DNA from 4 places in the Streptomyces sp. NPDC038135 genome. Region 2 is predicted to be linked to each of the others. Evidence: riboswitches for the same ligand, from Rfam matches in the RefSeq annotation. Region 2 holds a riboswitch; each other region holds the start of a gene.
The links. A riboswitch is a leader RNA that binds a small molecule or an ion and turns the genes downstream of it on or off. The one in region 2 is predicted to bind cyclic di-AMP.
Positions count from the first base shown of each region.

Region 1 (5,732 bases), on a different contig from region 2:
GTGAAGACCTCCGGTGACGTCGAGGTGCCGGTGATCGAGGCCGCGATCGACGAGGAGCTGGCCCGGTTCGCCGAGGAGGGCCCCACGCCCGAGGAGATGGAACGCGCCCAGGCCCAGTTGGAGCGCGAATGGCTGGACCGGCTCGGCACGGTCGCCGGCCGCGCCGACGAACTGTGCCGGTTCGCCGTCCTGTTCGGAGACCCGCAGCTCGCCCTGACGGCCGTCGAGCGCGTGCTGGAGGTGACCCCCGAGCAGGTGCAGGAGGTCGCCAAGGCCCGCCTGCGTCCGGACAACCGCGCGGTCCTCGTGTACGAGCCGAAGTCCCCGGAGACCGTCGAGGACGCGGACGTCCCCGAGGACCCGGAGGCCGAAGCGACCGTCGAGGGCCGACACGACAACGAGGAGACGGCCAAGTGAGCGAGCTCGCCCCGATGGACTTCCACCCCCAGCCGCAGCCGGGCGAGGCCAGGCCCTGGGCGTTCCCGGCCCCCGAGCGCGGCACGCTGGACAACGGGCTGACCGTGCTGCGCTGCCACCGCCCCGGCCAGCAGGTCGTCGCCGTGGAGGTGCTGCTCGACGCGCCCCTGGACGCCGAGCCGACCGGCCTGGACGGCGTCGCCACGATCATGGCGCGGGCCTTCTCCGAGGGCACCGACAAGCACTCGGCCGAGGACTACGCCGCGGAGCTGGAGCGGGCAGGCGCCACGCTCGACGCGCACGCCGACCACCCGGGCGTCCGGCTCAGCCTCGAGGTGCCGGCCTCCCGGCTGGCCAAGGGCCTCGGCCTGCTCGCCGACGCCCTGCGCGCCCCCGCCTTCGCGGAGAGCGAGGTCGAGCGGCTGGTGCGCAACCGGCTGGACGAGATCCCGCACGAACTGGCCAACCCCTCCCGGCGCGCCGCCAAGGAGCTCTCCAAGGAGCTGTTCCCGGCCACCGCGCGCATGTCGCGCCCGCGCCAGGGCACCGAGGAGACGGTCGAGAAGATCGACGCGGCCGCGGTCCGCGCCTTCTACGACCGTCATGTGCGTCCCGCGACGGCGACCGCGGTCGTGGTCGGCGACCTCACCGGCACCGATCTGGACGCCCTGCTCGCCGACACCCTGGGCGCCTGGTCCGGTACCCCCGGCGAGCCGCGCCCGGTGCCGCCGGTGACCGCCGACGACACCGGCCGTGTCGTCATCATCGACCGCCCCGGCGCCGTCCAGACCCAGCTGCTCATCGGCCGGATCGGCCCCGACCGGCACGACCGGGTCTGGCCCGCCCAGGTGCTCGGCACCTACTGCCTCGGCGGCACGCTCACCTCCCGCCTGGACCGCGTGCTGCGCGAGGAGAAGGGTTACACCTACGGCGTGCGCGCCTTCGGGCAGGTCCTGCGGTCCGCTCCGGACGGCACCGGCGCCGCGATGCTCGCCATCAGCGGCTCCGTGGACACCCCGAACACCGGTCCGGCGCTCGACGACCTGTGGAAGGTGCTGCGCACCCTCGCCGCCGAGGGCCTGACCGACGCCGAGCGGGACGTCGCCGTGCAGAACCTGGTCGGGGTGGCGCCGCTGAAGTACGAGACCGCGGCGGCCGTCGCGAGCACCCTGGCCGACCAGGTCGAGCAGCACCTGCCCGACGACTTCCAGGCGACGCTGTATCAGCGGCTCGCGGCCACCGGCACGGTCGAGGCCACCGCGGCGGTCGTCAGCGCCTTCCCGGTGGACGGTCTGGTGACGGTCCTGGTCGGTGACGCGGCGCAGATCAAGGAGCCGGTGCAGGCGCTCGGCATCGGCGAAGTCACCGTGGTCGCCGCCGAGTAGCGGCCGGACGGCGCCACGCGCGCATGGGGACCTCGCGGCCGACGGGCCGTCAGGTCCCCATCGTGTGCGCGGTCCTTCGCGAAACCGGTGGGGCGCCCTTGTCCAGATGTCCGAATTGAGGCGGAGGTTGCCTGTCTGCCCTGTGGGATGCGCTACAAAAGCCCGGATCCGTTTGGGCGCCGGAGACCGGGCCGCTTAGCGTCATCCGGGCTGTCCGTCAGGCAGTGCGCCGCGCCCGCGGCACCGGACAGTCATCGCCGAGTCCCCGTACGGCGCGAGCCAGGGGAGCCGGGGACCCATCGCAGTCCCTGGGGTGAATCGGACGCCCGCGCGCGAGCGAGGGAGTCCGTAGGAGACCTTCCTGCTCCGAACCCGTCAGCTAACCCGGTAGGCGAGAGGGAAGGAAAGGACCAGCCACTTCATGGCGTTCATGTGCGCCTCCGGGAAGCACCGCAAGCCCGGCCGCGTCAAGCGCACCACCGCTCAGGCGGCGGGTGTCGCAGCCCTCACCACCACCGGCGTCATCGGCAGCCTCGCGGCCGCCCCGGCGTTCGCCGTGGAGAAGCCCGTCGAGCAGACCGGCCTCACGCCGGTGATCAGCGTGAGCGACCAGGTCGCCGAGCAGATCGACGAGCAGGCCGCCGCCCAGACGCAGGCCGCCGAGCGGCAGGCGGCCGAGGAGGCCGCCGTCAAGGCGGCCGCCGCCGAGGCGAAGAAGGAACGCGAGGCCGCGGCGCGCGCCGCCCGTGAGGCCGAGCGCAAGCGCCTGAACGCCTTCGTCGCCCCGATCGTGCACTCGTACGTCTCGACGGCGTACCAGGCCAGCAGCTCGCTGTGGTCGTCCGGCTCGCACACGGGCATCGACTTCCACGCCGCCAGCGGCACCTCCGTGCACGCGGTCGGCGCCGGCACCGTCGTCTCCACCGGCTGGGGCGGGGCGTACGGCAACCAGATCGTGATCCGGATGGCCGACGGCATGTACACCCAGTACGGCCACCTGTCCTCCATCGGCGTCACGGTGGGCCAGAAGGTGACCCCGGGCCAGCAGATCGGCCTGTCGGGCGCGACGGGCAACGTCACCGGCCCGCACCTCCACTTCGAGGCCCGTACGACGCCCGAGTACGGCTCGGACGTCGACCCCGTCGCCTACCTCCGCCAGCACGGCGTGCACGTCTGACGCCTCGCGCACGGACATCCGAAAGCCCCGGCTCACCGAGCCGGGGCTTTCGCCGTTCCCGGCGGTGTTCGCCGCTGTCCGGCCAAAAAATATTCATGGATTCCGGCCCGCCGTCGGAGATTCCGCTCCCTTGGAATAGAGTCACGAGTCAACGCGTCCATCGTCGGCGTTTCACGGGGATTAAGGCGGAGGTCGGTCATGCGTATTCCGGCGCATTCGGTGTGCACGGCGATCCGGGACGACATCGTCGCAGGCGTCCACGAGCGCGGCGGCCGGCTCACCGAGGAAGTCCTGGCCCGCCGCTACGGCGTCTCGCGCGTCCCCGTCCGCGAGGCCCTGCGCACCCTGGAGGCCGAGGGCTTCGTGGTGACCCGGCGGCACGCGGGCGCGTGCGTGGCCGAACCGACCGAGCAGGAGGCCGCCGACCTGCTGGAGATGCGCGTGCTCCTGGAGCCGCTCGGCGCCTTCCGGGCCGCCCAGCGGCGCACCGAGGCCCATCTGAAGGTGCTGCGCGGCCTGGTCAGGCTGGGGCAGGAGCGGGCCCGGCGGGGCGGCAGCGAGGATCTGCGCGCGCTGGGGGGCTGGTTCCACGAGACACTCGCCCAGGCCTGCGGCAGTCCCTCGCTGACGTCGATGCTGACCCAGCTCCGGCACAAGATCGCCTGGATGTACGCGGTGGCGGCCCCGCCGAGCCCGGTGGACTCCTGGACCGAGCACGGCGCGATCGTGGACGCGGTGGCGCGCGGCGACGGCGAACGCGCGCGTGCGCTCACGGCGCTGCACACCGAGCGCGCTACGGCCGCGCACCGATTGCGCTTTTCCGGTGGCGAGGGCCGCCCGGACCGTGTGAGGACTTCGCAACATGCCGTAAACATGTCGGGCCGGCGGCATTAACACGGGCACCGTATACAAAGAGGGGGGAATTCCGTGGCGCGGTATTTCCGCTGCCCGATTTCCCGCGCGCCTGGATTTCCGGAGAAACGGCGGAGCCGTGCCGCCCGGAAAAGGGCGGCACGGCTCCGGTGTTTCCCGTGACCGGTGCTCAGACCGTCTCGGGCAGTTCCTCGAGGCCCTCGGCGACCAGCTTGGCCAGACGGTCCAGGGCGACGTCCGCGCCCTCGGCGTCGGAGGCGAGGACGATCTCCTCGCCGCCCTGGGCGCCCAGGCCCAGGACGGCCAGCATGGAGGCCGCGTTGACGGGGTTGCCCCCGGCCTTGGCGATCGTCACCGGGACGCCTGTGGCCGTGGCGGCTCGGACGAAGATGGAGGCGGGGCGGGCGTGGAGGCCCTCGGCCCAGCCGACGTTGACGCGGCGCTCAGCCATGTGTTGCTGCCCTTCGGTGTTCAGGTTGTCTAGACCAGTTTCCCATATCGTGAAGCGTGCCCCGAGCGGTGCGGTGCACCGCCGCGGCGCGCCACCGGATCGCGGCCTCGATCCGGCCTGTCGTCCTCCACAGACTGCCTCGCGACGCCGTCGTACGCGAGCCGTACCCTGGGGCCCATGCAGAGCCCGGCGGACCGGCAGGACCGGCACGAGTACCCCGCTCACTGGGAGGCGGACGTGGTGCTGCGCGACGGGGGCACCGCGCGCATCAGGCCCATCACCGCTGACGACGCCGACCGCCTGGTCAGCTTCTACGAGCAGGTCTCGGACGAGTCGAAGTACTACCGCTTCTTCGCGCCGTACCCACGTCTGTCCGCCAAGGACGTCCACCGCTTCACTCACCACGACTTCGTGGACCGGGTGGGACTCGCGGCCACGATCGGCGGCGAGTTCATCGCCACCGTACGCTACGACCGCATCGGCACCGACGGCATGGCCGCCTCCGGACCCGCCGACGAGGCCGAGGTCGCCTTCCTGGTCCAGGACGCCCACCAGGGGCGCGGCGTCGCGTCCGCGCTGCTGGAGCACGTCGCGGCCGTCGCGCGCGAGCGCGGCATCCGGCGCTTCGCCGCCGAGGTGCTGCCCGCCAACACCAAGATGATCAAGGTGTTCACGGACGCCGGATACACCCAGAAGCGCAGCTTCGAGGACGGCGTCGTACGGCTGGAGTTCGACCTCGAGCCCACCGACCGCTCGGTCGCCGTCCAGCGCGCGCGGGAGCAGCGCGCCGAGGCCCGCTCGGTGCGCCGGCTGCTGGCGCCCGGCTCGGTCGCCGTCGTCGGCGTCGGCCGCGCGCCCGGCGGCGTCGGCCGCGGCGTCCTCGGCAACATCCGGGAGGCCGGCTACCAGGGCCGGCTGCACGCCGTGAACAAGGCCTTCGCCGAGGACCTCGAGGAGGTCGACGGGGTGCCCGCGCACCGCTCGGTGCGCGACATCGAGGGGCCCGTCGACCTCGCCGTCGTCGCCGTCCCGGCCGAGCACGTGCCCGCGGTCGTCGCCGAGTGCGGCGAGCACGGGGTGCAGGGGCTCGTAGTGCTGTCCGCCGGGTACGCCGAGAGCGGGCCCGAGGGCCGTGAGCGGCAGCGGGGCCTGGTGCGGCAGGCGCGCGCCTACGGCATGCGGATCATCGGCCCCAACGCCTTCGGGATCATCAACACCGCGCCCGGCGTCCGGCTGAACGCCTCGCTGGCCCCGGAGATGCCGAGGCCCGGCCGCATCGGCCTGTTCGCCCAGTCCGGCGCCATCGGCATCGCCCTGCTGTCCCGGCTGCACCGGCGCGGCGGCGGGGTCACGGGCGTCACGGGCGTGTCCACCTTCGTGTCGTCCGGCAACCGGGCCGACGTCTCCGGCAACGACGTCCTCCAGTACT
Region 1 is NZ_JBVJXS010000005.1:516,838-522,569, reverse strand. It holds gene ACZ7JA_RS17055 (M16 family metallopeptidase) at 1-417, shown strand, start outside; gene ACZ7JA_RS17050 (M16 family metallopeptidase) at 414-1,802, shown strand; cyclic di-AMP (ydaO/yuaA leader) riboswitch at 2,048-2,211, shown strand; gene ACZ7JA_RS17045 (M23 family metallopeptidase) at 2,224-2,979, shown strand; gene ACZ7JA_RS17040 (GntR family transcriptional regulator) at 3,178-3,873, shown strand; gene ACZ7JA_RS17035 (HPr family phosphocarrier protein) at 4,022-4,303, opposite strand; gene ACZ7JA_RS17030 (bifunctional acetate--CoA ligase family protein/GNAT family N-acetyltransferase) at 4,481-5,732, shown strand, end outside.
Region 1: linked by a shared signal. The riboswitch ahead of ACZ7JA_RS17045 (M23 family metallopeptidase) and the one ahead of ACZ7JA_RS20740 (transglycosylase family protein) in region 2 are both predicted to bind cyclic di-AMP.

Region 2 (5,732 bases):
CGCCGGATCTGCTGCTCGGCGTAGGCGTCGTCCTGCCAGCGCGCCTTGAGGTCACGCAGCTGTTCGACGCGCTGCCGGGCCTCTCCCCGCTCCCGCTGGAGGTCGGAGATCTCGGCGCGCTGGGAGACGTACTGCCGCATCGGGTAGGCGAGGGCGACGATCAGCGAGCACAGCACCAGCGCCAGCAGGGCCGCGCGGCCGGTGAGCCGGGAGCGGCGGGCCTGCCGTTTGGTCTGGGAGCGGTAGACCCTGGCCGCTGTCTGCTCGCCGAGGGCGCGCAGCCTGGTGGCGGTGGAGAAACGGTCCCGGTCCTTGACGGCCATCTGGCTCTCCGCCTCCCCTTCCACGTGCGTACGTCCCCGCACACGGTACGGGACCGGGTACGGGGACGTACGTACGACTGGCTGATACCCGGGCCGTCCCGTTCGGATCGGCCCGGCCGGGGTCAGCCCTTGGAGACCCCGGTGTGGCCGCGGAAGCGCGGGAAGGCGCTGCGGCCGGCGTACACCGCGGCGTCGTCGAGGATCTCCTCGATGCGCAGCAGCTGGTTGTACTTGGCGACGCGCTCGGAGCGGGCCGGGGCGCCGGTCTTGATCTGGCCGCAGTTGGTGGCGACGGCCAGGTCGGCGATGGTGACGTCCTCGGTCTCGCCGGAGCGGTGGGACATCATGCACTTGAAGCCGTTGCGCTGGGCCAGCTCGACGGCGTCCAGGGTCTCGGTGAGCGAGCCGATCTGGTTCACCTTGACCAGCAGGGCGTTGGCGGCGCCCTCGTCGATGCCGCGGGCGAGGCGCTCGGGGTTGGTGACGAACAGGTCGTCGCCGACGAGCTGGACCTTGTCGCCGAGCTTGTCGGTGATGATCTTCCAGCCGGCCCAGTCGTCCTCGAACAGCGGGTCCTCGATGGAGACGAGCGGGTAGGCCGCGACGAGCTCCTCGTAGTACTCCGTCATCTCGGCGGCGGAGCGCTCCTTGCCCTCGAAGAGGTACTTGCCGTCCTTGTAGAACTCGGAGGCGGCGACGTCGAGCGCGAGGGCGATCTGCTCGCCGGGCGCGTAGCCGGCTTCCTTGACGGCCTCGAGGATGAGGTCGAGGGCCTCGCGGTTGGAGCCGAGGTTCGGGGCGAAGCCGCCCTCGTCGCCGAGGCCGGTGGACAGGCCCTTGCTCTTCAGGACCTTCTTCAGGGTGTGGTAGACCTCGGTGCCCCAGCGCAGGGCCTCGGAAAAGGACTCCGCGCCGATCGGCGCGATCATGAACTCCTGGATGTCCACGTTGGAGTCGGCGTGCGAGCCGCCGTTCAGGATGTTCATCATCGGCACCGGCAGCAGGTGCGCGTTCGGGCCGCCCAGGTAGCGGAACAGCGGCAGGTCGCTGGCCTCGGAGGCGGCGTGCGCGACGGCGAGGGAGACGCCCAGGATGGCGTTGGCGCCGAGCGAGCCCTTGTTGTCGGTGGCGTCCAGGTCGAACATGGCCTGGTCGATCAGGCGCTGCTCGGTGGCGTCGTAGCCGACCAGCTCCGGGCCGATCTGCTCGATGACGGCGAGGACGGCCTTCTCGACGCCCTTGCCCTGGTAGCGGTTGGGGTCGCCGTCACGGAGCTCGATGGCCTCGAAGGCACCGGTGGAGGCACCGGACGGAACGGCGGCACGACCCGTGCTGCCGTCGTCGAGGCCGACCTCGACCTCGACCGTGGGGTTGCCTCGGGAGTCCAGGATTTCCCGGGCTACGACGACGTCGATGGACGGCACGAGCATCTCCTTCTTGGATGTGACGCTGGAAGTGCGGGGCGGGGTGCCTTGCGGCTCTGCCTTGCGACTAGAGCCTAACCGTCCAAGGGGCGTCGGCCACCGACCGACCGTCCCGTGGACAGGGAGACGGTACCCATTGTTCCCGCCCGGAACAAAGGGGTTCGGTCAAGGTCCCGCCGACGAGGCGGGGAAGAGCCGGCGAAGAGCCGGGAAAAACACAGCCCCGCCCCGGTGCGTACGGGGGAACACGCACCGGGGCGGGGAGCCCGTGGGGGACGGGGGGAATGGCCCTCACGAGGCCTTCGGCTTGGGGGACGGCCTGGTGAGGGCACTGTGGTTCCGGTCGGAGCCAGGTGTCACTTCAGGTGAAGCTGCTGGCCCGGGTAGATGAGGTCGGCGTTCTCGACGATGTCCTTGTTCAGCTTGTAGAGCTTCTGCCAGCCGCCGTCGACCTTCTGCTTCTCGGCGATGGTGCCGAGGGTGTCGCCCTTGACCACCTTGTACTCGCCGTCGCCCTTCTTGACCTTCTTGCCGGTCGGGGTGGTGACGGTCTTCTTCGCGCTCGCGGCCGGACGCTCGCTGGAGCGGGAGGCGGCCTGCTGGTCGGTGGAGCGGGTGGCGGTGCTGCCCGAGGAGGTGTTCCCGGAGGAGGTGCTCGGGGCGGAGCCGTTGTTGGGGGTGCTCGACAGGCCCTTGCCGCACACCGGCCAGGCGCCCTTGCCCTGGGCGGCGAGGACCTTCTCGGCGACGGCTATCTGCTGGGCCTTGGAGGCCTGGTTGGCCTGGCCGGCGTACTGCGTACCGCCGTAGGCGGCCCAGGTGGAGGCGGAGAACTGCAGACCGCCGTAGTAGCCGTTGCCGGTGTTGATGGACCAGTTGCCGCCGGACTCGCACTGGGCGACCGCGTCCCACTCGGAGGTGGTGGCGGCGGAGGCGTTGCCGGCCGCCATGAGCGGGGCGGCGACGGCGGCGCCGGTGACACCGGCGAGCGCGATGGCACGGGTGGCCTTGGACGGACGACGGTGCTTGCCCTTGCTGGAGAACAGCATGGATGGATCCCCTCACCGACGCCTGCGAGGTGAGCTGTCGGGTTCGGGCCGAATGAGTTGCCCGGCCGCGGGCCCGCTTTCACGGGCCGCGGCTCCACCCCTAGCCGGTTCCAGCGCGTGCGCTGGTTCCGGCACTTACCTTGGGTCCCCCGCTCCTGCCTACGGCGCATTACGCGACGACTGTTCCCGGGCGGCCACTGGCAGGATTCGGCGTTGCGGCAGCCGGGGCTCGTGGTGACGAGCGGTCACGACCGTAGACACGCGATCGAGGGAATTTCAAAGACGATCAGGGCTTCTGAGACTCATCCCACACTTTCACCGAAAGGGACATCGGTGATCAATCCGGGCGTCAACTGCCGCTGCTTTTGGCCCGTTTAGCTACCGACTTCGAGGGTCTGACCGGCGGAGATGTGGTTCGGGTCGGCGCCGATGGCCTTCTTGTTCAGGGCGTACAGCTCATGCCATCCGCCGTCCACGTCAAGGGAGTCGGCGATGGAGGCGAGGGTGTCGCCTTCGTGGACCGTGTAGGCGTCCGCCCCGCGGGAGGCGTGCTTGCCGGACACGGTGGCGTTCTGACCGTTTGTCACGCTTTCGTCCGCACTGTCGCCGCGGTGACGTCCGCCACTGCCGAGCGCTCCGGTGTCGACGAGGCTCCAAGAACCGCCGGTCTGCCATGAATTGTCCGAGTCCTCCACGACAGGATCCGGAGTCGCGGACTCGCTCCCCTCCGACTCCTCGGCGCGAGGCGAGGCGGACTTGTCGGACTTGGGAGCTTCCGCACCCTTGTCCGTAGCCTTGGAGTCGGCGCCCTTGCCCGTGCCCGAGGACGGCTTGCCGGCCGAGTCCGAGGAGGAGTCGGACGACGGTGAGGAATCCGGCAGACCGGACGAGTCGGAATCGTCCGTGGAACCGGACGACGGGTCCGTGGAGCCGGAGGCGTCGCCGGACTGGTCGTGCCCCGAGTCGGACTTGCCCGGGCCCCCGACGCCCGTGTCGACGTCCAGGGAGCCGGAGTCCGAGGTCAGACCGGAGAGCAGGGCACAGGTCGTCCAGGGCGTGGTGCCCTTGTCGGCGAGGATCTTCTCGGCGACGGCGATCTGCTGCGAACGGCTGGCCAGGTCGGCGGTGGCGGCGTACTTGGTGCCGCCGTACGCGGCCCAGTCGTCCTGGGAGATCTGCAGCCCGCCGTAGTACCCGTTGCCCGTGTCGGCGCTCCAGGAGCCGCCGCTCTCGCACTCGGCGACCTTGTCCCAGGTGGTGCCGTCGGCCGCGTTGGCGCTCGCGGCGCCGAGGAGCGGGATGGCGATGGCGGAGCCGGTCACTCCGGCCGCGACGAGAAGTGCCGGAGCCTGACGGGGGCGACGGTGACGACCGTTCCCGGAGAGCATGCGGAAGCCTTTCGTGCGACAGCGGGACCGGCGCGGCCGATGGTGCTGGGGCCGCGCTGATGGGTGAACGTATAGGCATACGATCACTTGTCACAAGTTCATGCCGCACAGATCACGTGAAGATCACAGAGTTGAACGCCCGTCATGTTTACGGTTGTACGGCCTGTTCCGCGGCCGGGGTGAACTCCACGGGCAGGGTGCGCAGCCCGCGCATGATGAGCCCGCCGCGCCAGCGCAGTTCGGCCGGATCGGCCGCCAGCCGCAGGTCGGGGAGGCGGGTGAGGAGCGTGGCGAGCGCGGTCCGGCCCTCCAGCCGGGCGAGCGGGGCGCCGAGGCAGTAGTGGATGCCGTGGCCGTAGCCGAGGTGCTGGTTGTCCGCGCGGGCGAGGTCGAGGACGTCGGGGTCGGCGAACCGCTCCGGGTCACGGTCGGCCGCCGCGAGGACGACGAGCACCGGGTCGCCGGCCGCGATGTCCTGCCCGCCGAGGGTGAGCGGCCGGGTGGCGAACCGCCAGGTGGCCAGCTCGACCGGGCCGTCGTAGCGGAGCAGTTCCTCGACACCGGTCTCCAGCAGGCCCTGTTCGCCGCGGGCGAGGGAGTCCTGCAGCCGGTGGCGCTGCTCAGGGTGGGTGAGCAGCGCGTAGGTGCCGTTGCCGATGAGGTTGACGGTCGTCTCGAAGCCCGCGAACAGGAGGATGAAGGCCATCGCGGCGGCCTCGTTCTCGGTGAGGTGCTCGCCGTGGTCGGAGGCGCGGATGAGACCGGAGATCAGGTCCTCGCCCGGGGTGGGCTCGGCCGGCAGCGCCGCACGCTTGCGGTGGATGAGCTCGGCGAGGTAGCCGCGCATCTTCTTCACGGACCGGGCGACCCCGCCCCGCGGTCCCCCGCCGTGCCGGATCATCATCCCGGCCCAGTCGCGGAAGTCGTCCTGGTCCTCGCGCGGGACCCCGAGCAGGTCGCAGATGGCGTAGATGGGCAGCGGGAAGGCGAAGTCGTGGATGAGGTCGGCGGAGCCCGTCCTCGCGAACCGGTCGATGAGGTCGTCGGTCAGCTCCTGCACCCGGGGCGCGAACTCGGCGACCCTGCGGGGCGTGAACGCCTTGCTGACCAGTCTGCGCAGCCTGGTGTGGTCCGGCGGGTCGATGTTCAGCAGGTGCGTCATCAGCTCGGCCTTGCGCTCGCCCGGGATACCGGTCTTGCCCTTGGCGTGCGCGGGCTCGTCGTGGTGCGCGGGGTTCTTGCTCAGCCGCTGGTCGGCGAGGGCCTGCCGGGCGTCGCCGTACCGGGTGACCAGCCAGGCCTCGACCCCGCTGGGCAGCCGCGTCCGGCGCACCGGCTGGTGCTCGCGCAGCCAGGCGTAGGCGGGGTAGGGGTCGGCGGCGAACTCCCAGGTGAACAGTTCCGGGGCGGTGCTGGGCGGGGCGGGCTGGTCGGTCACTCCTCGACGGTATCGGTCGCGGACGCCGGCCCCGCCCCGGCCGGCGTGAACCGCCCCGGCCGGCGTGACCGCCCCGGCCGGCGTGACCGCCCCGGCCGCCGTGACCGCCC
Region 2 is NZ_JBVJXS010000007.1:85,315-91,046, forward strand. It holds gene ACZ7JA_RS20730 (FtsB family cell division protein) at 1-323, opposite strand, end outside; gene eno (phosphopyruvate hydratase) at 446-1,753, opposite strand; gene ACZ7JA_RS20740 (transglycosylase family protein) at 2,104-2,796, opposite strand; cyclic di-AMP (ydaO/yuaA leader) riboswitch at 2,801-2,973, opposite strand; gene ACZ7JA_RS20745 (transglycosylase family protein) at 3,171-4,184, opposite strand; gene ACZ7JA_RS20750 (cytochrome P450 family protein) at 4,333-5,622, opposite strand.

Region 3 (5,732 bases), on a different contig from region 2:
GAGGGGGTCGCGGCCGTTCCAGGTCAGCTCGAGCAGCGAGCCGCGCTGGCTCTCCGCCTGGCCGCTCACCGTGCCCGAGCCGTACAGGTCGCCGGTGCGCAGCGAGGCGCCGTTCACCGTCATGTGGGCGAGCTGCTGGGCGGCGGTCCAGTACATGGTGGAGAACGGCGGCTCGGACACCGTGTGACCGTTGATCGCGACGGAGATCCGCAGGTCGTAGCCGCCGGGCTCGACGCCGGGAGCGGTGTCGTCCAGGTAGGGCAGCAGGGGGTGGGTGCGCTCGGGAGGCGTCACGCGGGCGTGCTCCAGCGCCTCCAGCGGAGTGATCCACGCCGACACCGAGGTGGCGAAGGACTTGCCGAGGAAGGGGCCGAGCGGGACGTACTCCCAGGCCTGGATGTCCCGCGCCGACCAGTCGTTGAGCAGGCACAGACCGAAGACGTGCTCCTGGAAGTCGCCGAGCGCGACGGGCGTGCCCAGCTCGGAGGGCACGCCGACCACGAAGCCGACCTCGGCCTCGATGTCCAGCCGTACCGAGGGCCCGAAGACCGGTGCCGGGTCGCCGGGGCCCTTGCGCTGTCCGGACGGCCGGACGACGTCCGTGCCGGAGACGACCACCGTGCCGGAGCGGCCGTGGTAACCGATCGGCAGGTGCTTCCAGTTGGGGGTCAGGGAGTCCTCCGCGTCCGGGCGGAAGATCTGGCCGACGTTCCGGGCGTGGTTCTCCGAGGCGTAGAAGTCGACGTAGTCCGCGACCTCGAAGGGCAGGTGGAGCGTCACCGACGACAGGGGGTGGAACAGCGGCTCGATCGTCGACCGGTGCGAGGGAACCGTCACCCACGCCGTCAGCGCGCGCCGCACGTCCGACCACGCTGTGCGGCCGGCCGCCAGCAGCGGGTTGAGGGTGGCCTGCGCGAGCAGGGACACGTACGGCGAACCGAGGGCGGCGGCCGCGGCGCCCGCGTCGAGGACGTGGTCACCGAGCCGGACGCCGACCCTGCGCTCCGTGCTGCCGGAGGGTGAGAACACACCGTAGGGAAGGTTGTGCGGGCCGAAGGGGTCGCCCTCGGGGACGTCGAAGGGGGGCATGGGGTGCTGCCTCACTCTCATCCGGGCCATGCATGGCGATGCGTTCCATGTGATCGCGCCACACGTTACGGCCGGGACAGGTGTCTTGGGCAGTGCCACAGGGGGTGTCCGCCCGGCACGGCCGGTATCGGTCCGGCCCGGTGAAGCACCTGGCTGCGGCCCACGGCCGACCCGGGAAACGCCTCCCGCGGGCCCCAAGTCCCGCGGGAACCTGGTGAGTCGGCGGGCCGTGCGGTCCGTATTCTCTGATCATGGCCGCACCTCCCGCATACGCCCTGATCGCCACCGACCTGGACGGCACGCTGCTGCGCGGTGACGACACCGTCTCCGAACGGTCGCTCGCCGCGCTGGAGCGGGTGGCGCGGGCCGGTGCCCGGCACCTGGTGGTGACGGGCCGGCCGGCCCCCCGGGTGCGGCCGCTCCTGGCCGCGCTCGGCTGCACGGGGCTCGCGGTGTGCGGGCAGGGGGCGCAGGTCTACGACGCCGGCACCGAACGCCTGCTGTGGTCGGTGCGGCTGGACCGGGAACTGGCCGAGACCGCGCTCGGCAAGATCGAGGCCGAGGTGGGGCAGGTCTTCGCGGCCGTCGACCAGGACGGCGTGGACGGCCTCACGCTGATCGAACCGGGTTACCTGATGCCCCACCCGACCCTGCCCGCGGTGCGGGTCGACCGGCGCGACGACCTGTGGCGCGAGCCCATCAGCAAGGTGCTGCTGCGCCATCACACGCTGTCGGACGACGAGTTGGCGGCGACCGCGCGGGCGGCGGTGGGGTCGCTGGCCACGGTCACCATGTCCGGGCCGGGCACGGTGGAGCTCCAGCCGTGCGGCGTCACCAAGGCGACCGGGCTCGCGCTGGCCGCCGGCCGTCTCGGGATCCCCGCCGAACGGGCCCTGGCCTTCGGCGACATGCCCAACGACATCCCCATGTTCGCCTGGGCGGGCCGCGGGGTCGCCATGGCGAACGCCCACCCCGAACTCAAGGCGGTCGCGGACGAGGTCACGGCGTCGAACGAGGACGACGGCGTCGCCGTCGTCCTCGAAGGACTGTTCCCGGCCGGCTGACCGGGACGCGGGCAGCGGCCCGCGGCGGGCGCCGGTCAGGTGGCGCCGCGCCGCGGTGCCGGTCAGTAGGCGCCGTTGACGTTGTCGATCGACCCGTAGCGGGCGGCCGCGTAGTTGCAGGCGGCGGTGATGTTCGCGACCGGGTCGTAGGGGTCGAACGCCGTTCCGGCCACGTGGTAGGTGTTGAAGGTCGGGTCGATCACCTGGAGCAGGCCCTTGGACGGGATGCCCTTGGCCGCGTTGGAGTCCCACAGGTTGATGGCGCGCGGGTTGCCCGAGGACTCGCGCATGATGTTGCGGTGGATGCCGTTGTAGGTGCCCGGGATGTGCTTCTCCGCCATGATCGCGAGGGACTCGCGGATCCAGCCGTCGAGGTTGTTCGGGTACCCGGCGAGGGTGGTGCCGGCCGAGCCGGCGGAGTCGGCCGCGAAGGCGCTGGTGGCGCCGACGACCGGAAGGGCGAGCACGGCGGCGCCGGTGCCGAGGACCGCGAGCTTGCGGGCGAGGCGGTTCGTGCGGACGCGGCGGGGCTGAGCGGCTGCAGGCATGGCCAAGTTCCTCTCCGTCGCCTGCGAGGTGAGCTGTCGGGTTCGGGCGGGGAGGTGCCCGGCCGTGCCGCCCGAGGCGGCACGGCTTCACCCCTTGCCGTTCCGGTGACGACACGTGTCGTCCGGTCCGGCGAACTTACCTGGGTCCCCCGCTCCTGCCGTACGAATGAGTTCGTCGATGGGTGGTGCCGGGCGGCGGCAGGATTCGGCGTTCCGCTCGACTGGCCGGGAACGTATGCGAGAGCACATGTCCGGAACAAGTGTCGGATTCACGTAAAGACCAAGTTGACCTTGTTCTGTTCCGTTTTGGGTACTTGATCCTTTGCGACTGCCAATGCTCAACTCGCTGATGTGGCGCGGAAAAACGGGTGGTGGCCGGGCGTGGCGGGCCGGCCGGGGCGCGTGACCCAATTCACGAAATAGCAAAGTATTCCAAATCAGACATGGGGGATTTGGGCTCGAGGGCAGGCGAGTGGGGAACGCTCCGCGGGATGCCTTGTGGCCGATTTCCTGCGCGTCACGAAAGGCGTATTAATGCGCCTAATGTCCGTATTATCGGGTGGTCGGCACTGCGCCGATCATGGTCCGATGCCGTCCGTGCCGGACCGGTGGCCGCCCTCGGTGATCGAAACAGGACCGGATACGCTGACTTGAGTGAGGGCAGCGACCTATCGACAAACCGCGTAATCGCCAGCAGACACCAGCAGACAGGAGACCCCTCGTGACCGTCGTCGGGCCGTTCGGGCTGAGCGTGCGGGACCAGGCTCTGGAAGCCGATGTCCAGGCCGGATTGACGGCTGTCGAGGAAGGCTTGCTCGAGGCCACCAAGAGCGAGGTCCCGTTCATCACGGAGGCCGCGCAGCACCTCGTCCGGGCCGGCGGGAAGCGGTTCCGGCCGCTCCTCGTGATGCTCGCGGCGCAGTTCGGGGACCCGTACGCCCCCGGTGTGGTGCCGTCGGCCGTGGTCGTGGAGCTGACCCACCTGGCCACGCTGTACCACGACGACGTCATGGACGAGGCGTCCGTGCGGCGCGGGGTGGACAGCGCCAACACGCGCTGGGGCAACTCCGTCGCCGTCCTGACCGGTGACTTCCTCTTCGCCCGCGCCTCCCAGATCCTCGCCGACCTCGGACCCGAGGCGGTCCGGGTCCAGGCCCTCGCGTTCGAGCGGCTGGTCACCGGGCAGATCCTGGAGACCGCGGGCCCCTCGGACGGCCGCGACCCGGTCGACCACTACCTGGACGTGCTGGGCGGCAAGACCGGCTCCCTGGTGGCGGTCTCCTGCCGGTTCGGCGCGATGATGTCCGGCGCCGACGAGACGGTCGTCGACGTGCTCACCCAGTACGGCGAGCGGCTCGGGGTCGCCTTCCAGCTCGCCGACGACGTCCTGGACATCGCCTCCGACTCGCACGAGTCCGGCAAGACCCCGGGGACCGACCTGCGCGAGGGCATCCCGACGCTGCCCGTGCTCCGGTTGCGCGAGCGCGCCGCCCGGCTGGGCCTGCCCGAGGACGTCGCGCTGTGCGAGCTGCTCGACTCCGACCTCGGGGACGACGCCCGGCTCGAGGAGGCGCTGACCGCGCTGCGCGCGCACCCCGCGCTGGAGCAGGCGCGCCGCGACACCGTGCGCTACGCCGAGGAGGCGCGCGCCGCGCTGGCCCCGCTGCCGGAGTGCGACTCCAAGGCGGCGCTGCTCGAACTGTGCGACGCGGTGGTGCACCGGGCCGGCTGAGGCCCCTGACGCCGGCCGAGGGCGGTATCTCCCGCGTGACCCCTACGGGTCGGGGGAGGCGCCGCCCTCCGGTGTCATACCCCAGGCGTACACGGAGTTGGTGCCATGGTCTGACGCTTCCTCACGGCCGATTTGGTCATATGGAAACCACGGAAATCACCACTCCTCACCGATTCGGGTGAGAATGGCGGCTCAGGTGGACCAGTGTGGGGCAGCCGCCGCCGACGACGGAGGTAAGGCACAGATGGCACCGTACGAATCCGACGACGCAACGGGCGCCGAGCGCGACGAGGACCTGCCCACCGGACGCCGCAAGGCCGCCCGGTACGTGGTCCCGGTCGCGGTGGTGGGGGTCGCGGCGGCCACGATCGGGCTGGTCCCGGCGCTCGCCGACTCCGGTGACCCCGACCTGCCGAAGATCACCGCACAGCAGCTCATCGACAAGATCGCCAAGTCGGACGTGCAGCAGCTCTCCGGCACGGTGAAGGTCAGCACCGACCTCGGCCTGCCTGACCTCGGCGGTCTGGAGAGCGGCCTGATGTCCGGGGCGGCGGGCGGCGGCGACGGCTCCTCCGCGGACCCGCAGTCCAAGCTGACCGAGCTGGTCTCCGGCACCCACACGCTGCGCGTGGCCGCCGACGGGCCGGACCGGCAGAAGCTGTCGCTGCTGGAGAGCGGCTCCGAGTACAGCGTCGTCCACGACGGCAAGGACGTCTGGGGCTACGACAGCAAGAGCAACGAGGTCTACCACTCGGCCGCCGCCGAGTCCGGTGGGCGGCACCGGGCCGAGCAGCCGCCGGCCACGCCGAAGAACTTCGCCGACGAGGCCCTGAAGGCGGTCGACGACACCACGTCCGTGACCGTCGACGGCACCGCGCAGGTCGCCGGACGCGACGCCTACAAGCTGCTGATCAAGCCCAGGCAGTCCGGCACCACGGTCGGCGCCGTCAGCATCGCCGTGGACGCGAAGACCGGCATGCCGCTGAAGTTCACGCTCACCCCGAGGAGCGGCGGCGCCGCCGTGCTCGACGCGGGCTTCACCCAGGTCTCCTTCGGCAAGCCGGCCGCCTCCACCTTCGACTTCACCCCGCCCAAGGGCGCGAAGGTCACCGAGGGGAAGGAAAGCGGCAAGGGCCGGGCGCCGGAGCACGCCCCCCAGGGCGGCGAGCACCTCGCCAAGGGCCTGAACGGCGCCACCGTGCTCGGCAAGGGCTGGACGTCGGTCGCCACCTTCGACACCGGCGGCAAGGGCGGCGCGCCGTCCGGCGACCAGGGCGGTGCGCTCGGCGGCTTCCTCGG
Region 3 is NZ_JBVJXS010000001.1:786,248-791,979, reverse strand. It holds gene fahA (fumarylacetoacetase) at 1-1,089, opposite strand, end outside; gene ACZ7JA_RS03725 (HAD family hydrolase) at 1,341-2,153, shown strand; gene ACZ7JA_RS03720 (transglycosylase SLT domain-containing protein) at 2,216-2,701, opposite strand; cyclic di-AMP (ydaO/yuaA leader) riboswitch at 2,705-2,889, opposite strand; gene ACZ7JA_RS03715 (polyprenyl synthetase family protein) at 3,423-4,433, shown strand; gene ACZ7JA_RS03710 (LolA family protein) at 4,678-5,732, shown strand, end outside.
Region 3: linked by a shared signal. The riboswitch ahead of ACZ7JA_RS03720 (transglycosylase SLT domain-containing protein) and the one ahead of ACZ7JA_RS20740 (transglycosylase family protein) in region 2 are both predicted to bind cyclic di-AMP.

Region 4 (5,732 bases), on a different contig from region 2:
GCTCGCGCGCGGCATGACGATGAAGGAGGCCCTGCACTACGACCCGGCGGCCCGCTACGTCCCCCTGGGCGGCGCCAAGGGCGGCATCGACTGCGATCCGCGGGACCCGGCGGCCTACGGGCTGCTCGTGCGCTACCTGCGCGCGATGCGGCCGTACATCGAGAGCTGCTGGACCACCGGCGAGGACCTGGGCCTCAGCCAGGACCTGGTGGACCGGGCCGCCGCCGAGGCGGGTCTGGTCTCCACCGTCCAGGCCGTGTTCCCGCTGCTGGACGACGAGCCGGCGGCCCGCGCGCGGCTCGCGGACGCCTTCGCGGTGCGGGTGGACGGCATCGGCCTGGACGAACTGGCGGGCGGCTGCGGGGTCGCCGAGTCGGTGCTGGCGGCCCTGGACCGGGACTCGGTGCCGTACCGGGGCACCCGGGTGGCCGTGCAGGGGCTGGGCACGATGGGCGGGGCCACGGCGCGGTTCCTCGCACGCGCGGGACTGACGGTGGTGGCGGTGGCCGACGTCAAGGGCACCGTCGCCAACCCGGACGGCCTGGACGTGGAGGCGCTGCTCGCCGCACGGGACGCCTACGGCACGCTCGACCGCTCCGCGCTGCGTCCGGCCGACCGCGAGCTGCCCGGCGACGCCTGGCTGGCGGCGGACGCGGAGGTCCTGGTGCCGGCCGCGGTCTCCTACGCGGTCGACGCCGCCGGGCAGGAGCGGATCACCGCCCGCTGGGTCGTCGAGGCCGCCAACATGCCCGTACTGCCGGAGGCGGAGCGGCTGCTGGCCGCGCGCGGGGTGACGGTGCTGCCGGACGTGGTGGTCAACTCGGCCACCAACGCCTGGTGGTGGTGGACGCTGTTCGGCGACGTCGGCCCGAACGCCGACGAGGCGTTCGCCCACATCCGCCGCTCGATGCGCGCGCTGACCGGGACGGTGCTGGACCGCGCGCGGGCCGACGGGACGACTCCCCGCGCCGCCGCCCACGCCCTGGTGTCGGACCGGCTGCCGGTGATCGCCGGGCGTTACGGCTGGTACCGCTGACCCCGGCGGGTCGCGGCCGTCGGCAGGCGTGGGGCGCTGTCCGGCCGACGGGCTAGTGTGACCGCGTGGCGAGAGTGCGGTTGAGCGTGGCCGAGCGGCGGGAGGAGATGCTGCGGGCCGCCATCGGGCAGATCGAGGCGCGGGGCGTGGCGGCGGTCAGGATCGCCGACGTGGCCTCGGCGCTCGGGGTGAGCAACGCGCTGGTGCTGTACCACTTCTCGACGAAGGAGAAGCTGGTCGCCGCCGCCTTCGCCTACGCGGCCGAGGACGATCTGGCGCGTCTGCGGGCGCTGCTGGCCCGCCGGACCTCCGCGCTGCGCCGGCTGCGCGCCGCCGTGCGCTGGTACGCGCCCACGGGCCAGGCCAAGGGCTGGCGGCTGTGGATCGAGGGCTGGGCGGTGTCGCTGCGCGAGCCGGCCCTGCGGGCGGTCACCCGGGACCTCGACCAGCGGTGGAAGGCGGCGATCGCCGAGGTCATCGTGGAGGGCGTGGCGGCGGGCGAGTTCACCTGCCCCGACCCGGCGGGCACCGCCCTGCGGCTCACCGCCCTGCTCGACGGCCTCGCCGTGCAGCTCACGTCCTACCCGGGCTCGGTGCCACGCGCCCGCGCCCAGGAGTGGGTGAACGACGCCCTGGTCCGGGAACTGGGCCTCTAGCGGGCGGAGTCGACCGGCGCGAGCGCGGCGCCGGCCCGTACGGGAACGCCGGGATCGCCGGTCCGGGACGCGGGCCGGTCCGGCGGGCGCGCGCGGCCGCGCCTCGTACCGCCGGGATCGCGGTACGGGGCGCGGCCGTGCCGTGCGCCGGGGTCAGGCGACCGCCGCGATGCGCATCTTGATGTCGTCCGGCGACAGCGCGCCCTTCGCCGTGACGTGGTCCCCGGAGGACTCGCCGCGCAGCCGGCGGCCGATCCACGGCACCAGGTACTCGCGGGCCCAGTGGACGTCGTCCCGGCGGATCTCCAGGGTGCCCCTGGGCGGGAGCGGCGGCCAGACCTGCTCCGGGTCGGCCGGGATCTCCAGGCCGAGGGCCTGCCCGGCGCGCAGCGCCACGCGCGTGTGCCCCTCGGGCGAGAGGTGCAGGCGGTCGCTGTCCCAGGCCCTGCGGTCCTGGACGGACTTCAGGGACCACAGGTCGAGCACCGGGCAGCCGTACCGGTCGGCGATGGCGCGGACGTGCCCGTTGTAGGTGGCGATCTTGCCGCGCAGGTGCTTGAGCACCGGCACGCCCCGGGTGTCGAAGCCGGTCGTCACCATCACCGTGCCCGCGGCGGCCGCGAGGGCGGCGATGGCCCGCTCGAAGCGCTCGGCCACCTCGTCGGGGTCGGTGCCGGGCCGGATGATGTCGTTGCCGCCCGCGCAGAAGGAGACGAGGTCGGGGGCGAGTTGGACGGCCTTCGGGAGCTGGTGCTCGACGATCTGGTCGAGCAGTTTCCCGCGGACCGCGAGGTTGGTGTACTGGAAGTCGCCCTCGGGCCGCCGGTCGGCGAGCAGGACCGCGAAGCGGTCGGCCCAGCCCACGAACGCCCCGTCGGGCCCGGGGTCGCCGACGCCCTCGGTGAAGCTGTCCCCCACCGCCACGTACGACCCGATCACTGCACTGTTGTCACTCTTCGAATCGTCTGCCACGTCGGACCATGATTCACCTTCGGATGTGACCTACGCGACCGTAGGCAGGGGTTGACGATCGGTGAGATGAGACACCCTTAAAGAGTTTGCCAACCCAGGAATACGGCGGGTACGGGGCCGGTCCGGACGTACCGAAGGCCGGACCCGGGGATCGGGGGTCCGGCCTTCGGAGGCTGTCCGGCAGGTGGCCGCCGGGAGCGTGTCGCTGAGCGCGGGTGGCTCAGAGGGCGACGCCGTGCGAGCGGAGGTAGCCGACGGGGTCCACGTCCGAGCCGTAGTCCGGCGTGGTGCGGATCTCGAAGTGCAGGTGCGGGCCGGTCACGTTGCCGGTAGCGCCGGACAGGCCGATCTGCCGGCCCGGGGTCACCGTCTGGCCGGCCGACACCGAGAGCTGCGAGAGGTGGGCGTACTGGGCGTAGTAGCCGTCGTTCAGCTTGATGACGACCTGGTTGCCGTACGCGCCGCCCCAGCCGGCGGAGACGACGGTGCCCGCGCCGACGGCCTTGAGGGAGGTGCCGGTGGGGACGACGAAGTCGACGCCGGTGTGGTAGCCGCTGGACCACATGCTGCCGGCGACGTGGTAGGCGGTGCCGACGGTGGGGACGGCGACCGGGAGGGTGTAGCCGGTGGCGGGGGCGGCTTCGGCGGCCTTGGTGACCTGGGCCACCGGAGACGCCTGGAGGACGGGGGCGGCCGGGGCGGTCTTCGCCGGGGACTCGGCCCGGGCGCCCGAAGGCTGCGCGGACCGCGCGGGGGCGGGGGCCTCGGTGCGGGTCGGGGCGGCGGCCTTCTTGCCGAGCGACAGCTTCAGACCGGGGTGGATCAGCGCCGGGTTCTCGCCGACGGCCTGCCGGTTGTCGGCGTAGAGCCGGTGCCAGCCACCGCTCACATGCTGCTCGCCGGCGATCCCGGCCAGGCAGTCGCCGGGCTTCACCGTGTAGGTGCGCACGCCGGGTGCCTGCTGGGTGGCCGCCGCGGCCTTTCCGGCCGCCGTCTTCCCGGCGGACTGCACGGTCTTTCCGGGGGTGGACTGAGCGGTGGCGGCGTGCGCTCCGGTGGCGCCCAGCAGGGGCAGGGCCAGTGCGGCGCCGCCGGTTCCGGCGGCGGCGATGGAGCGGGTGAAACGCCGAGACTTGGGACGGCGGTGCTTACCCTTCGCGGGCATGACGCATTCCTCTCCGGCGCCTGCGGGGTGAGCTGTCGGGTTCGGGCTGGAGCTGCCCGGCCGCGCGGTGCGCGGCTTCACCCCGAGCCTGTCGCGGAGACCGGGACAGGCGAGTCGTACCTGGTGGGTCCCCCGCTCCTGCCGTGCACGGGTCATGTGTGCGGGACTCCGGGCGGCGGCAGGATTCGGCGTTCCGTCCGGATTGGTGGCGAACGTAAGCGAGCGGGACGCGCGGAAACAAGCGGCCGATTCCCGGCGTTCACGCCCCAGAAGATCCAAAAGGGAAATTCGCGGTCACCGTGCGTGAATTCCCGTCCGCTCCGCCGATCGAATTCCCGGTTTCCGTTTAGGAATTAGGTGAACATGACGAACAGCGGACGGTCACGGTTATGACGCTCCTCACGCACCGCTCCCCAGCAGCCCTTACTCCGGGCCGAGTTGCGACGAAGGCGTCAATTCGGGCAGAGGAATCATATGCGGCGCAGTCGGACTACTACCGCATCCAGGTCACCGCGCAGTCCGGTCGGCAGTCCATGGTGCAGCAGCACCGCACCGCGGTGCACTTCGCCCGTTTCGCGGCATTCGTACGATGCCGTGGGGTCGAGTCCGCGCAGCCGTACGCGCGGCACCGGCTCCCCGTAGCTCTGCGCCTGGAGGCACGCCAGGACCACCGTCTCGTCCCCGAGCACGTACTGGACGGCGCTCAGGCCGCCCGTCGGGGGCCGCAGCCGGTACAGCTCGCCGCGCTGGACGAGCGGCCTGATCTCCTTGTAGAGGGCCACCCACTCCCGGGCCTCGGCCAGCTCCTCCTCGGACCACGCGGTGAGGTCGCCGCCTATCCCGAGGACGCCCGCCATGGCGCTGACGAAACGGAAGCGCAGGGAGCTGGTCCTGCCGTTGAGCTGGTTGTTCGGGCTGTCGGTGACCCAGGCGGCCATCACGCGCGCGGGATGGATCTGACTGAAGCCGTGCTGGATGGCGAGCCGGTCCAGCGGGTCGGTGTTGTCGGAGGTCCACACCTGGTCGGTGCGGCTCAGCACACCGAGGTCGATCCGGCCGCCGCCGCCCGAGCAGGACTCGAAGGCGACGTGGGGGTGGGCGGCGCGCAGCCGGTCCAGCAGGGCGTACAGCGCGCGGACGTGGTCGACCCACAGACGCTGCGGATACGGCTCGCCCGGCCAGCCGGCGTCGGTGAAGCAGCGGTTGAAGTCCCACTTCACGTAGTCGATCGGCGCGCCGGACAGCAGGGCGTCCAGACGCTCCCACAGGTACTCCTGGACGTCCTCGCGGGCGAGGTTGAGGACGAGCTGGTTGCGCAGTTCCGTCCGCCTGCGGCCCCGCTGGTGCTGCACCCAGTCGGGGTGGGCGCGGTACAGGTCGCTGTCCGGGTTGACCATCTCGGGCTCGACCCAGACGCCGAACCGCATGCCGAGGCCGTGCACCTGGTCGGCCAGGGGCTTGAGGCCGTGCGGGAACCGGTCGGGGTTGGGGGTCCAGTCGCCGAGTCCGGCCCGGTCGCTGGTGCGGGCGCCGAACCAGCCGTCGTCGACGACGAACAGTTCGACGCCGATGCCGGCCGCCCGCCGGGCGAGCGCGGCCTGCTGCTCCTCGGAGATGTCGAAGAACGTCGCCTCCCAGGAGTTGAACAGCACCGGCCGGTCCCGGTCGGCGTCCGGGATCACGTGCGCGCGCTGGTAGGCGTGCCAGGTCCGGCTGGCCCCGCCGAAGCCGCCGTCGCTCCACAGGCCCGCGAAGACGGGGGTGGTGTACGACTCCCCCGGTTCCAGGAGCAGCAGGCCGGAGTCGTCGTGGCCGGCCCCGCCGGTGATCTGCACGCGTGCGTCGGGGAGTTGGGCGACGGCGATCCGCCAGGAGCCGGACCAGCCGAGCGCGCAGCCGTAGA
Region 4 is NZ_JBVJXS010000008.1:389,626-395,357, forward strand. It holds gene ACZ7JA_RS24610 (glutamate dehydrogenase) at 1-1,036, shown strand, start outside; gene ACZ7JA_RS24615 (TetR/AcrR family transcriptional regulator) at 1,102-1,692, shown strand; gene ACZ7JA_RS24620 (SGNH/GDSL hydrolase family protein) at 1,846-2,631, opposite strand; gene ACZ7JA_RS24625 (M23 family metallopeptidase) at 2,885-3,829, opposite strand; cyclic di-AMP (ydaO/yuaA leader) riboswitch at 3,834-3,993, opposite strand; gene ACZ7JA_RS24630 (alpha-galactosidase) at 4,300-5,732, opposite strand, start outside.
Region 4: linked by a shared signal. The riboswitch ahead of ACZ7JA_RS24625 (M23 family metallopeptidase) and the one ahead of ACZ7JA_RS20740 (transglycosylase family protein) in region 2 are both predicted to bind cyclic di-AMP.